DNA from 2 places in the Thalassolituus pacificus genome. Region 2 is predicted to be linked to the other one. Evidence: predicted binding sites of a transcription regulator. Region 2 holds the regulator's gene; the other holds the start of a gene.
What was found. Region 2 encodes FliA, which starts transcription of late flagellar genes. Its sites were predicted from a motif close to CTAAAGTTNNNNNNNNNNCNGCCGATA; they were not measured.
Positions count from the first base shown of each region.

Region 1: fliK (flagellar hook-length control protein FliK) is a predicted target of FliA. The motif match lies at 5,474-5,500, and genes of this name have one in related genera.

Region 1 is NZ_JAOANI010000009.1:164,678-172,007, reverse strand. It holds gene NYR02_RS02830 (cytochrome c-type biogenesis protein) at 1-192, opposite strand, end outside; gene NYR02_RS02825 (DsbE family thiol:disulfide interchange protein) at 189-704, opposite strand; gene NYR02_RS02820 (heme lyase CcmF/NrfE family subunit) at 701-2,677, opposite strand; gene ccmE (cytochrome c maturation protein CcmE) at 2,697-3,158, opposite strand; gene ccmD (heme exporter protein CcmD) at 3,142-3,330, opposite strand; gene NYR02_RS02805 (heme ABC transporter permease) at 3,330-4,076, opposite strand; gene ccmB (heme exporter protein CcmB) at 4,082-4,750, opposite strand; gene ccmA (cytochrome c biogenesis heme-transporting ATPase CcmA) at 4,747-5,394, opposite strand; gene fliK (flagellar hook-length control protein FliK) at 5,509-7,330, shown strand, end outside.
Region 2 is NZ_JAOANI010000002.1:32,328-39,657, reverse strand. It holds gene flhA (flagellar biosynthesis protein FlhA) at 1-1,528, shown strand, start outside; gene flhF (flagellar biosynthesis GTPase FlhF) at 1,555-2,961, shown strand; gene NYR02_RS00215 (MinD/ParA family protein) at 2,968-3,786, shown strand; gene NYR02_RS00210 (RNA polymerase sigma factor FliA) at 3,790-4,521, shown strand; gene cheY (chemotaxis response regulator CheY) at 4,657-5,031, shown strand; gene NYR02_RS00200 (protein phosphatase CheZ) at 5,048-5,824, shown strand; gene NYR02_RS00195 (chemotaxis protein CheA) at 5,837-7,330, shown strand, end outside.

The DNA of each region.
Region 1 (7,330 bases), on a different contig from region 2:
AACCGGGGCATTGGAGTCGGCCAGATTCTGGTTCTGGCATTTAGGACAGCGTAAATCCTGTGCCAGTTGTTCAAAGCGGGCGGCATCCTTAGGATCGTCAAAGGGATATTTATAGCCATCGACGGTTGCCAGCGCCGATAGCGGTAACAATAGCGGTAACAACAGGCAGAGTTTCAGAAAAAAGTGCTTCATTGCATCGCCTCAAATTCCGGCTGCAGTTTGGCCCATACTGCAGGATTCAGATCACCGATATGTTTGGCGCGGATAATCCCTTTACTGTCGACCAGAAAGGTTTCCGGTGCGCCATACACGCCGAGCTCCAGACCTAATTTGCCGTCCGGATCGGCGATATTAAACAGATAAGGATTGCCGTAAGCCTGCAGCCATTGACGGGCTTTAAAATCATCATCTTTGTAATTAATGCCAACGATTTTAACGCCGTCTTTTGCCAGCTCGTTTAAAAAAGCATGCTCGGCTTTACAGGTTGGACACCAGGTCGCCCAGACGTTAACCAATACCGCTTCTTGCGGTAAATGATTGGTGCTTTCGCCGGACTCCACAGTATTAAGGATAAAGGTCGGAAACGGCTTACCAATTAATGGCGACGGCAACGCCGTTTTATCTTCCTGTCCCAAACCAATCCAGAACAGAATACCCATAGCGATAAAACCGATCAGCGGTATAAACAAAAACGCGCGATTCATACCGTCACCTCGGTCGCAGTATTGCCGCGGGCGTTATTCACCGGCGCATTTTTACGCTGGCGGTAGCGCTTATCCAGCATGGCCAGCAGACCACCCACCGACATAAAAATGGCACCCAGCCATACCCAGCGCATAAAAGGTTTTACCTGCAAACGCATGCCCCAGGCACCATCAGCCAGAGGCTCACCCATCGACACATACAAATCACGGAACAAAGATACATCGATAGCGGCTTCCGTCATGATCGAACCACTGGCGTTGTAGCGGCGTTTTTCCGGCTGCAACAGCGCAATTTCACGCTCACCGTCATAGACGCGGAAACGGATCGCATCGGATACATAGTTCGGCCCTTCGACATGACCGGCATCGACAAATTCAAAGCGATAATCGCCAAGCATTTCCGAATCGCCCTTGGCCATGCGTACCGACACTTCGGTGCTGTAATTCGCCACCATGGTCACGCCAATAATGGTTACTGCCACGCCAAGGTGCGCCAGCACCATGCCCTGATAACTCATGCCCAACTGCGGAATACGGCTTAAGCGACCACGGGCTTTTTTCCAGACATCCAACAGCGTGGCACCAATCAGCCAGAAACTGACGCCCAAGCCCAGCAGCACTTTCCAGTTCATTTCACCGTTCATCAGCAGTGGCATGGCAAAACCAAGCAAGACTGCTGCGACCATTGCGGCAATGGTTTCGCTGCCCAGACGTTTCAGATCATCGGCTTTCCAGCGCGCCATGGCACCCAGTGCAATCACCAGTCCCAGCACGACACTGATCGGTACAAACATAAAGTTAAACCAGGAAGCACCGACCGACAGTTTGCCCATGCCCATAAAGTCGATAATCAGCGGATACAAAGTCCCCAGCAGAATGGCAAAGGCCGCGACCAGCAACAGCAGGTTATTGAGCAGCAGGAAGCTTTCACGCGATACCCACTCATAGCGGCCAACCGACGCTACCGTTGGCGCTTTAATGGCGTACAACAGTAAAGAGCCGCCAACGCATATACCCAGCAGCGCGAGAATAAACACTCCGCGTTCAGGGTCAGAGGCAAAGGCATGCACCGAGGTCAGTACGCCGGAACGTACCAGGAATGTACCTAACAAACTCAGCGAGAAAGCAAAAATCGCAAGCAATACCGTCCAGCTTTTAAACAGGCCACGTTTTTCGGTCACCGCCAGCGAGTGCAGCAGTGCAGTCGCTACCAGCCACGGCATTAATGACGCATTCTCAACCGGATCCCAGAACCACCAGCCGCCCCAGCCAAGTTCGTAATAAGCCCACCAGCTGCCGAGCGCAATGCCGAGAGTCAGAAAAATCCAGGCCGCCATGGTCCACGGACGTGACCAACGCGCCCAGGCCGCATCCAGGCGTCCGCCCATCAGCGCCGCCAGCGCAAAGGCAAACACCACGGACAAGCCGACGTAACCCATATACAGCGTTGGCGGGTGAACGATCAGACCAAAATCCTGCAGCAGCGGATTCAGGTCGGCACCTTCCTGCGGCATGCTTGGCAAGCTGCGCTCAAACGGATTGGAGGTTTCCAGGGTGAACAGAATAAAGCCCACCGACACCATCCCCATAGTAGACAATACCCGCGCCACCATTTCCAGTGGCAGGGATTTACTGAACCAGGAAACCGCCAGGCCCCAACATCCCAGCATGGTGACCCATAACAACAGAGAGCCTTCATGCGCGCCCCAGACGGCACTGATCTTAAAAGCTGTCGGTAACGCGGTATTGGAGTTTTTGGCGACATAAGCCACCGAAAAATCATCGACCACAAAGCAGTAGGCGAGAATCACCAGACTGATGATCAGAAACAACGCCTGCGCGGTTGCCAGCGGACGGGCATACGCCATCAACCAGGCCTGACCACGGCGCACGCCGACCAGCGGCACCACAATTTGTATCGCAGCAACGAGCAGAGCAAAAATCAGCGCCAGCTGGCCAAACTCGGGCAGCATTCCGGACAGGTTACCCATATCAGTATCTCGCCTCTTCTAACGCCTGCTTACCATCTTTGTGCGCCTGATCCAGCGCATCCTGTACTTCCGGCGGCATATAATTTTCATCGTGTTTGGCCAGCACTTCGGAGGCTACGAACACACCGTCTTCACCCAATTGACCCATGGCCACAATGCCCTGCCCCTCGCGGAACAGATCCGGCAGAATGCCTTCGTACGCAATGGTGACTTCTGAGCGGCCATCAGTGACCACAAAGCGCACACCCAGTCCGCTGTCATCACGTTCCACCGTGCCCGGCTCCACCAGACCACCAGCGCGGATAGTACGGCCAACCGGCGCTTCACCGCTGGCGATCTGGGTCGGTGTCATAAACAGGTTGATATTCTGGCTGAGCGAATACATCAGCAGGCCAACGGCAGTACTCACACCGAGCACCATAAACAGAATCAGAGTCAGACGTTTTTTACGCTTGGGGTGCATGCTTTTTCTCCCGGCGCAGACGCTGGGCCTGCTCTTTCAGTAAACGACGACGACGCAGCAACGGCTGAGCCACATTTAAAGCAATAATCACAGCTGTCAGACCATAAGACAGCCAGACGTACAGGCCGTGGTGACCCATGGCCAGAAATTCGGCAACACTGTTGAATTCCATCAGGACTCCAGAATCTGTTTGACCCAACTGCGCTTACGTTCGTGCCATAAAATTTCATTGCGCGTACGCAGAATGATCAGCAGAGCGAAAAACACGTAGGTGGTGACAATCATAATCAGCAGCGGTATCAGCATGTCCGGATGCATGCTGGGTTTTTCTGTCAGTTTCAGGGTGGCTGGCTGATGCAGCGTATTCCACCACTCTACCGAGTATTTAATAATGGGAATGTTCACCAGACCAACCAGCGACAGAATGGCACCGGCACGGTAAGAACTGTCTTCCGATTCCATCGCCTGCTGCAGCGCCATCACACCGAAATACAAAAACAGCAGCAACAGCATGGACGTTAAACGTGCATCCCAGACCCACCAGGTCCCCCAGGTTGGTTTACCCCAGATAGCCCCGGTCAGCAGTGCAATCAGACAAAAACTGGCGCCGACAGGAGCGATGACTTTTGCCACCCAGGCTGCCATTTTCATGCGCCAGATCAGATACACCGCACCAGCCACGGCCATCATCATAAAGGCGCTCTGCGCCAGAATCGCCGCCGGTACATGAATATAAATAATGCGGAAGCTGTTGCCCTGCAGATAGTCTGCCGGAGCATACAACAGGCCCAGCACCAGTCCGACCACCGTGCCGACCACCGACAGAACGGCCAGCCAGGGAATCCAGCCGGTGGTAATTTCATAAAACCATTTGGGTGAACCCAGACGGTGATACAGCTGTTTAAGCCACTGCCACATAACAACTACCGCGATAAGTTGAGTTTTAACGCCGCTGCCGAAGCAAAGGGCGTCAGACATAACGCCAGCGCCAGCATGGCGCCGAGAAAACCAATCTGGCCGTTCCAGGCCATGCCAATGCCTGCATGGTACACCGCACTGGCCGCAAAAATCAGAACCGGAATATACAGCGGCAGAATCAGCAGACTGAGCAGCAAGCCACCGCTGCGTACACCCGCAGTCAGTGCCGCACCGACGGCACCGAGCAGACTGAGTACCGGAGTGCCCACTGCCAGGCTAAGAATCAGCGCCCAGAAGGCGTCATCCGGCAATGCCAGCATCAGCCCCAGCACCGGCGCCATAAGGGTTAACGGCAGACCACTGATACACCAGTGCACCAGCGCCTTGCCCAGCGACATGGCATATAACGACTCGCCGGAGGCCAGCCATTGCTCCAGCGAGCCATCTTCGACATCGGCTTTGTACAGAGCATCCAGCGACAATAACGTTGCCAGCAACGCGGCCACCCAGATCACGCCGCCGGCAATCTTGCTTAAAAACTTAGGGTCCGGATCAACGGCCAGCGGAAACAGCGCCGCCACCATTAAGAAAAACATCAGCGGATTCAGCCACTCGCCGGGATTGCGCGCCGCCAGTAACAGATCACGCTTGATGGTTGCCGTCACCAGACTCATGCGCGTGTACTCCCCAGTTCCAGCTGACGCAGACTGGCGATATTTTCCAGTGCGTGGTGACTGGTAATAATCACCGCACCACCGCTTTCAACCTGACGCTGCAGACAACCTTCGAGCCAGCGCACACCGGCTTTATCGAGTGCCGTAAACGGCTCATCAAGAATCCATAATGGGGTTGGCGCCACACATAAACGCGCCAGAGCCACCCGGCGCTGTTGTCCGGCCGACAATTGCTGACAGGCGGTTTCTTCATAGCCGCCCAGCTCAACCTCATCCAGTGCCGCCCACAGCTGATCGTCACTGACGTTCCAGCTGCTGACCAGCCAGCGCAGGTTTTCCAGCGGCGTCAGTGCTTTTTTTACAGCCGCCAAATGCCCCTGATACAAGCGCTTTGAGGCATAAGCGAAAAAATCGTCGGTCAAAGGCTGGCCACACCACAACAATTCACCTTCATAGTCGCGATTCAGACCGGCCAGCAAACGTAACAAGGTGGTTTTACCGGCGCCATTCGGCCCGGCCAGCTGCAACAAGTCGCCATTACCAACCGCCACATCCAGCTGCTCAAATAACACCCGGTCGTCGCGTTCACACAGCAACTGCCGGGCCTGCAAATCGATAATGGTGGAGCCAGAAGTGGCGGTCATGATGAACCTTATTCGCAAAAATCCGCGGCATTATATACAAAATCCCTCTGTCAGGACGGCAGCCACCGAACTAAGATGGGTAAAGATGCGTAAACCTTGGCCGATATCAACGTTATGCTGCCCGAATCCGTCCCGCTACTGTCATCCGCGACCCTGAAGGCGGCCGCCCTGAATAAGGTTCAGGCGGACGCGGGCAAGGCTGTGGACGCCTCTCCGGACCGAAGCACGCAAAGCAGCGCAGCAACTACAACAGCAACAAACGCAGAAGCCACGCGCCAGTCAGCCACGCAGAATTTTAATGCCCGGGTGATCAGCAGCATCGCCACCGACGATGGCTACCGTCTGACCCTCGAAGGCCAGGACAGCTCCGGCAAACCTCAAACCCTGCAGGTCAACAGTCAGTCCCCATTGCCGCGTAATACCGTATTAACCCTGCAACTGAGCGAAGATGCAGACGGCCAGATGCGCCTGAGCGTAACGGATATAAAACTCCCGCCGCAGAGCGGCTCGCTATCGGATACCTCCGCCAGCATCATTAAACAGGCAGCGGCGGCCTTGTTGGCCAACCTGCAAAACAACGGCAAAGCAACAGGCAGCAATCTTCCGGGCAGTAACAACCAGCCACTGCCGACCAGTACGCAAACACCGCTCCCCGTACCGCCGATATCAACCGCCACGACGAACAGTGCCAGCGCGATACTGAACGCAAAACAGGCCGCACCGCTGCCGGCACTGCTCAGCCAGTTTCTGGCCAGTCGCATTCCGCTGCTGACATCCTCGGCAGCAATGCTGCTGCCACCGTCGACCACCAGCCAGTCTCTGCCTGCCGACCTGAATGCACCAGCCTCCAATGTCTATACCAATCCTGCCAGACGCCCACCGGTCAATACCGCCGCAACTGCAGCACAAACCCATGCTGCCACTGCAGGGAAACACCTGACGCCACAGACAGGCTCTTCCCATGCCTTGCAGCAGCTGCTGCAACAGCCATCACTGCCCGCCAGTGTGCGTATGCCGTTACAGCAATGGCTGAATAATCTGCCGCAGATTCCGCAGTTACAGCAGCCCGCGGCTTTACGCGAGAGCGTTCTCAACAGCGGCATGATGTACGAGAACAAAGTGATGTCGCTGCTGCAGGATGCACTGTCTGCACCGCTCAGCAGTAAAAACGCAGCAACACCACCAGCAACAACACCAGCAACAACACCAGCAGCCAGCACTGGCAACGACAGCAGCTCACTGTTCCGCTCACTCTGGGCCAGAACGGGTCTGTCTCAGACGGTAGCGCAACTGCAAACACCGCAAACGGCGCTGCAGGCAGACAGCCGTTTGAACAACTCAGCGGCGCAGACTCCGCCGGCGGCACCGGCAGATGCCTTAACAGCTGCCCTGCAGGCCACGCGCGAGCGGCTGGAAAAAACCGCAGAAGCCCCTGCCCCAGCGGTCAGCCACAATCTGCTGCAACAGATTGAGCACCTTCTGCACAGCGACAGCAAAGCCGCTATGGGCAAAGCGCTGCTCGCCTGGCTGCAGATCATTGCCCAGAACAGTGGTAAAGATGGCCAATTCTCCGCGCCACGGGAGCTGCCTTTGTCACTGCCTGCAGCGCTGCGCGACAACCTGCCGGACGGCTTCCGGTTACTGCACAGCGCACTGGCTCAATTGGAAGTTGATCAGGCCCAACGTCTGCAAAACGGCAATGACAGTAACCTGAATATTCCTCTGTATTTCCGTGATGATCAGCAGCCCAAAGAAATCCGTTTGCAACTGCAAAAAGAAGAAACCAGCAGCAGCGACAACGAACAGAAAAAGACCATACGCTGGCGTCTGAAGCTGCATTTTGAGCTGCAGCAGCTCGGCCCGCTCGACGTTGAGCTGGATATGACATTACCGCAGGTCGCCGCAACCTTTTGGTCAGAGCAACAGGACACACTGG
Region 2 (7,330 bases):
TGGTGGTTTCGGTATTGGTATGGCGCAGCATGGTCTGAGTTTTGGCGATGCGGTGTCTGCTTATACCTTGCTGGCCATTGGTGATGGTCTGGTCGCTCAGATTCCGTCGCTGCTGCTGTCCACTGCAACCGCCATTATGGTGACCCGTAATGGTGGCGATGAAGACATGGGGCAGCAGGTTTTTGGCCAGATGTTTGCGTCATCCCGCGCTCTGGCTGTAGCGGCCGGCCTGATGTTTATGATGGGTATTGTGCCCGGCATGCCACACGGTGTGTTTCTCGGTGCGGCTTTGATTGCTGCCAGCGTCGCCTACTTTATTCACTGGCGTAAAGACGGCGGCAAGTTTGGTGATGCCATTGCCCAGCGAATCGGTGCTCAGCCGAAAGCCGCTGCGGCATTGCCGGCTGGCAGTGGGAATGCGTTGGCGGCACCGAAAGAAAAAGCCGAAGCGGCCATTAAACAAATGGAAGTCAAAGAGCTGGGCTGGGACGACGTCGAGCCGGTTGATCGCGTTGGTCTCGAAGTGGGTTACCGTCTGATCCCGCTGGTGGATAAAAATCAGGGCGGACAGCTGCTGAACCGTATCAAGGGTGTGCGGCGCAAATTATCCCAGGAAATGGGTTTTCTGATGCCCTCTGTGCATATCCGCGACAACCTAGATCTGCTGCCTAATCAATACCGTATTACGCTGATGGGTGTGACTCTGGCAGAGGCCGAAATTTATCCGGAGCGGGAAATGGCGATTAATCCAGGTCAGGTGTTCGGTAAAATCGAAGGTCTGGCATCCAAAGATCCGGCGTTTGGTCTGGATGCCTTCTGGATTGATGCCACACAAAAAGACCGTGCCCAAACCCTTGGTTATACCGTGGTTGATGCCAGCACCGTGGTTGCCACACACCTTAATCAGAAATTGCAGCGCCACGCGCATGAATTGCTCGGCCATGAAGATGTTCAGCAGTTGGTGGATATGCTGGCCAAAGCATCACCGAAACTGGCTGAAGAACTGGTGCCTAATACTCTGAGCATCACCCAATTACTGGCTGTTTTGCAAAACCTGCTGCGCGAACATGTGCCTATCCGTGATATGCGCTCCATTGCCGAGTCTTTGGCGAATAGTGGCAGTGCGAGTCAAGATACCGCCGCTATGACGGCCGCTGCACGCCTTGCCTTGAGCCGCATGATCGTCCAGAACATCTTTGGTAATGCGGATGAACTGGTGGTTATGACCTTGGACCCAGGTCTGGAACAGTTGTTGCTTAAAACCCTTCAGCAAAGCGGACAGCAGGCCGGACAGTACGGTCTGGTACTGGAGCCGGGCATGGCCGACACGTTACAGCGCTCTCTGGCTGAAGCAGTTCAGGCGCAGGAAATGGCAGGTAATCCGGCAGTGTTGCTGGTTACCAGTCAATTGCGCGCAGCGATGGCTCAGTTCGTACGCAACAGCATCGAACAACTGCAGGTGTTGGCGTACCAGGAAGTTCCGGATAACAAGAGTATTACCATTGTCGCCAGTATTGGCGGCAAATAGGGTCCTTACGATAGCGAGTGCTGACTATGAAAGTGAAACGCTTCACCGCAGCCAATATGCAGCAGGCTCTGCGTCTGGTCTCCCAGGAACTGGGAGCGGATGCGGTGATTCTGTCGAGCAAGAAAGTGTCAGTGGGTTTCGAGGTAGTGGCCGCGCTGGATTATCAGCCTGGCCATGAGCAGGACCGTCCTGAAATTGAACGCCAGTTACGCTTGCAGCAGGAGCTGGAAGACGCCAGGTCGGCTTCCCGTGAACCTCAGCCGGCATTAAAAAAACGCGATGAGCGTTATGAAGAACGCATGGCCTTTGCCGGGCAGGGTGACCTGTCCAGCAAAGAGTCTCTGTCGGCGGTGTTAAGTGGTCTGAAAAACGATGACTTCAGCCGTAGCAATACCGTCACACCCGCAAGAAGTCCGGCTCCGGAAGAAACAGGCCGTAGCGCCGCAGAAGACGCGATGCTGCAACGGCGTGTTGAACAGGGCGAGGAGCGATACAACAGCGTCATTCAACAAATGAGTGGCGAACTGCGTGATCTGAAAGACTGGATGGTCAGTCATCAGGGCAGTGCCTGGGATACCCGGCGGCCACTGACCTGGCAGCAATCACAGTTATGGCAGCGCTGTCAGGATGTAGGCCTGGAAGCAGCCTGGGCGGACAGAGTCGCCAGCCGTATTGACGGTGATGTTCCTCTGGAAGATGCCTGGAATAAAGCGCTGAAACTGATCGCGTCAGATTTACCCGTGGCGCCCAATGGTTTACTGGATCGCGGTGGTATTTATGCCCTGGTCGGCCCGACCGGTGCGGGTAAAACCACCACCATTGGCAAGCTGGCAGCCCAGTTTGTCATCCGCCATGGGGCAGAATCGGTGGCATTGATCACCCTCGATAACTACCGCGTGGCGGCACATGATCAGCTCCGCACCTTTTCGCGGATTCTGGGAGTGGCGCTGCATGTAGTGCCGGTGAACGGTGATCTGAACAAAGTGCTGGATAGCGTACGCGACAAAAAACTGGTGCTGGTCGACAGCGCGGGATTGGCCAGTCAGGACCCACATTTTTCCGTGCAGTTGTCTATGCTTAAACAAGCCGGTGCGCGCTTGAAAAAGCTGCTCGTATTACCCTTGACCAGTCAGGGACGTTGCCTGCAGGAAAATTACGAACATTTTAAAGCAGCAGGGTTGGCGGGTTGCGTATTCACCAAACTGGATGAGTGTTTCAGTCTTGGGCCCGCTATTAGTATCTCGGCACTGACTCAGTTGCCGGTCACCCTGGTGACAGATGGACCGCACATCCCCGATGATGTGCATTATCCGGATGCTGACAAACTGGTGAAACTGGCGGAACAGATGGCGCGTATGGCGCGCACCCGCTGGCAGGCCGCCGAAGCGATGAGCTTCGCCACTCAGCATTCCAGTATTCAACACGGAGTATAACGACTAATGGCAAGGCATCCTGTGCAGGTCATCGCCGTCACCGGCGGTAAAGGTGGTGTCGGCAAGAGCAATGTCTCAGTCAATCTGGCCATTGCCCTGGCAGAAATGGGACGCAGAGTGGTTGTGCTGGATGCCGATCTCGGGCTCGCCAACATCGACATTCTGCTCGGCATCAGCTCCAACAAAACCATCGAGAATGTACTCACCGGAGAATGTGACCTGCGTGACGTGATGGTTAAAGGACCTGGTGGTATCCGGGTTGTACCGGCATCATCCGGTACCCAGAAGCTGTCACAGCTGAACTCTCTTGAGCATGCGGGTCTTATTCAGGCGTTCAGTGACATTGGTGATGATATTGATGTACTGATTATCGATACCGCTGCCGGTATTTCCGACAGCGTGATGAGTTTTGTCCGCGCAGCACAGGAAGTGCTGATGGTCGTGACTGATGAGCCAACCTCCATTACGGATGCTTACGCTCAGATCAAACTGCTGAACCGCGATTACGGTCTGTTCCGCTTCCGCATTGTTGCCAACATGGTGCGCACGCCGCAGGAAGGAAATGCCTTATTTGCCAAGCTCACCAAAGTGACGGATCGTTTTCTCGAAGTGGCTATGCAGTATGTCGGTGCAATCCCTCAGGATGATGCGTTACGACGTGCGGTACAGCGCCAGAAAGCGGTAATTGATGCGTATCCGCGTTCCAAGGCGGCTACGGCATTCCGTGCGCTGGCTAAAAAAGTAGATTCATGGCCGCTGCCTTCATCTCCCCGGGGGCATCTGGAGTTTTTTGTAGATCGGTTAGTTCAGGAAGCCGGGGCATAACGAGTGTCAGTAGGAAGTTGTCTGGTGTATTCCGACGTACAAAAACACGATTATGAACAGCTGGTGCGTGATCATGCGACGCTGGTAAAACGCATTGCTCACCACCTCATCGGCAGGCTGCCCGATAGTGTGCAGCTCGACGATCTTATTCAGGCCGGCATGATTGGTCTGCTGGAAGCTGCACGCAAATACGATGGTGGCAAAGGTGCCAGTTTTGAAACCTATGCCGGCATCCGTATACGTGGTGCGATGCTTGACGAAATCCGTAAAGGCGACTGGGCACCACGCTCAGTACACCGTAATTCCCGCCGTATCAGTGATGCGATCAAACAAATAGAAAGCGAGAAAGGCCGCGATGCAGAAGACAGTGAAGTCGCAGGCTTTCTTGGTATCAGTCAGGATGAATACCACGCCATCTTGAAAGACAGTGCCGGTTGTCGTTTATTCAGCTTTGAAGAAGTGGTTGAAAAAAGTGAAGCCGGTTTTGATGTTTTCGAAGAAGAATCTCCCAACCCACTTGATGGCATAGAACGTGAGTCCTTTCAGCGTCAACTCGCCGACGCTATTCGTCATTTGCCCGAAAGGGAGCAGCTGGTGCTGGCTCTTTACTATGACGAAGAACTTAACCTGAAAGAAATTGGTGCTGTTCTTGGTGTCAGTGAATCCCGGGTGAGCCAGTTGCACAGTCAGGCGGCCCATCGTCTGCGTGCCCGTCTTGGCGGCTGGTTGTCCTAAACCCTTCCTGTTATTGAAAAAAATCTTTTCTGGCTGCTTTGTTTCTGGATAAAGCGATAACTGTGTCTACACTAAACCTTAGGAACGACTTGGAATATAGAGAGTCGATTACTGGAGGTCGTTTTGGACAAAAACATGAAAATTCTGATCGTTGATGATTTCTCAACGATGAGACGAATCGTCAAAAATCTGTTGCGCGATCTGGGGTTCACAAACACCCAGGAAGCAGATGACGGCACAACAGCACTTCCCATGTTGCAGAATGGTGACTTCGACTTCTTAGTGACGGACTGGAACATGCCTGGCATGACAGGTCTCGACTTGCTGAAGAAAGTAAGAGCCGATGATCGCCTGAAAAGTCTGCCGGTACTGATGGTGACAGCGGAAGCCAAGCGCGACCAGATTGTTGCTGCTGCTCAGGCAGGGGTTAACGGCTATGTCGTGAAACCTTTTACTGCTGCGGTACTGAAAGAAAAGATCGATAAGATCTTTGAACGTGTCGAAGGTTAACCAGGAAGATAACTTGATGGCCGGGATCAATCTGGATACCGATAACAGCGCTGTCGGCACTGAAATCAAAAACCTAGCAGAAAACATGCTTCGGCAGTTGGAGCTTGGTGATCTCAGTAAGGCGGTAGCGTTGGTTAATAATCTCAATGAGGTTAGAGACCGTACGCTGTACAACGAAATCGGCCGACTGACCCGCGCGTTGCATGAAGCAATTAAAAATATGCGCGTTGATACTGTCGGTGCCGCATCAGACATTGATCATGCAACGGACAAGCTGGCCTACGTGCTGGAAATGACCGATAAATCGGCCAACCGTACGATGGACCTGGTGGATGCCGGGATGCCTCTGGCAACCGATATCCATGACAGAGCCAGTGCGTTATCGGTTGAGTGGCAGCGTTTTCTGAATAAAGAATTAAAGCCGGATGAATTCCGCAATTTAACGAAAGATATAAACCAGTTTCTTCTCGACAGTGCGAGTCAGTCTCAGCGTTTGCAGGGACAGTTATCTGATATTGTGCTGGCACAGGATTTTCAGGATTTAACCGGTCAGGTCATTCACAAAGTGGCTGCGCTGGTAACTGACGTTGAAGGCCGGCTGGTTCAGCTTGTTGCCATGGCCGGCAACGTGGATTCGATTACCGGAATTGTTCATGCCGATATGGAATCGGCAGAAGAGCCGACGGAAGGCGCAAATATCGCTGCGGAGGGACCGCAGATTAATAAGTCCAGTGAAGACGTAGTTGCCAGCCAGGATGATGTTGATGACTTACTGTCCAGTCTTGGTTTTTAAAGGAGCTAACGGATGAGTTTCGATGCTGATGAAGAGATTCTCCAGGATTTTTTGGTTGAAGCCGGGGAAATTCTTGAGCTGCTCTCTGAACAACTGGTCGATCTTGAACAACGCCCACATGATAAAGACCTGCTGAATGCTATCTTCCGTGGTTTCCACACGGTAAAAGGTGGTGCTGGATTTCTGCAACTTAATCCTTTGGTGAATTGCTGCCATGCAGCAGAAAACGTTTTCGATACCCTGCGTAATGGTCATCGTACTGTTAATTCAGATCTTATGGATGTGGTACTTCAGGCGCTCGATAATGTAAATGAGATGTTTGAAAGTGTGCGCTCGGGTGCTAAACCTGAAGATGCCGACCCTGAATTAATCGAACGTTTGCATAAACTGGCACGGCCTGAGTCGGAAGATGAAGTGCAGGTCAGTGAGCCTGAAATAGCTGCCGAGGAACCAATACAAGAAGATCTTGTGCAATCAGCCCCTGCTGCTGTGGAAGATAACGGCGATATAACAGACGATGAATTTGAGCAGTTGCTCGACGCTTTGGACGAAGAAAAAACCAATGCAGCTCCGGCATCTGCCGCCGCGGATGATGATTTCTTTGATATAGGGTCTGACAGCGTTGACGCCTCCAGTGATGAAATCACTGAAGATGAGTTTGAAGCGCTGCTTGATCAAATTCATGGTAAAGGCAAAAGTGCCACATCCCAGGAAGACAAAACAGCCGAGCCGGAAAAAACCGAACCTGCACCAGCCGCTGCAAGTCCTGCACCTGCAGGCGGAGATGATCTGATCAGTGATTCTGAGTTTGAAGAATTGCTTGATCGATTGCACGGTAAGGGTAAGCATTCGAGCGCACCAGAGGGAGAGGCTGAAGCATCTGTTGCAGCAGAAAAACCGGTTGCAGCCGCGCCGCCGGTCTCCCCTCCGGAAGCCGCCAAACCAGCGGCTAAAGTTGAGGCTAAAGTTGAGGCTAAACCTGCCGCTAAGCCTGAAGCCAAAGCTGCTCCGGTTGCCAAAGCCCCCGCTGCCGCTGACGAGGCGAAACGTCCGGATAAAGATGCTGCTGCCTCCGAAGCAACAGTGCGCGTGGATACCAAGCGTCTCGATGACATTATGAATATGGTCGGAGAGTTAGTACTGGTTCGTAACCGTCTGGTTCGTTTAGGTCTTAAAAGTACGGATGAGTCGATGGCCAAAGCGGTCGCTAATCTCGATGTGGTTACCGGTGATTTACAGGCTTCTGTAATGAAAACCCGGATGCAGCCAATCAAAAAAGTATTTGGCCGCTTCCCGCGTGTGGTTCGTGACCTTGCTCGTCAGCTTAAGAAAGAAATTAATCTTGAATTACGTGGTGAAGAAACCGATCTGGATAAAAATCTGGTGGAGGCTTTGGCCGATCCCCTTGTTCACTTGGTGCGTAACGCTGTTGATCACGGTGTTGAAATGCCAGATGTGCGTGAAAAAAATGGCAAGCCCAGGGTCGGCACTGTTGTCCTTTCCGCA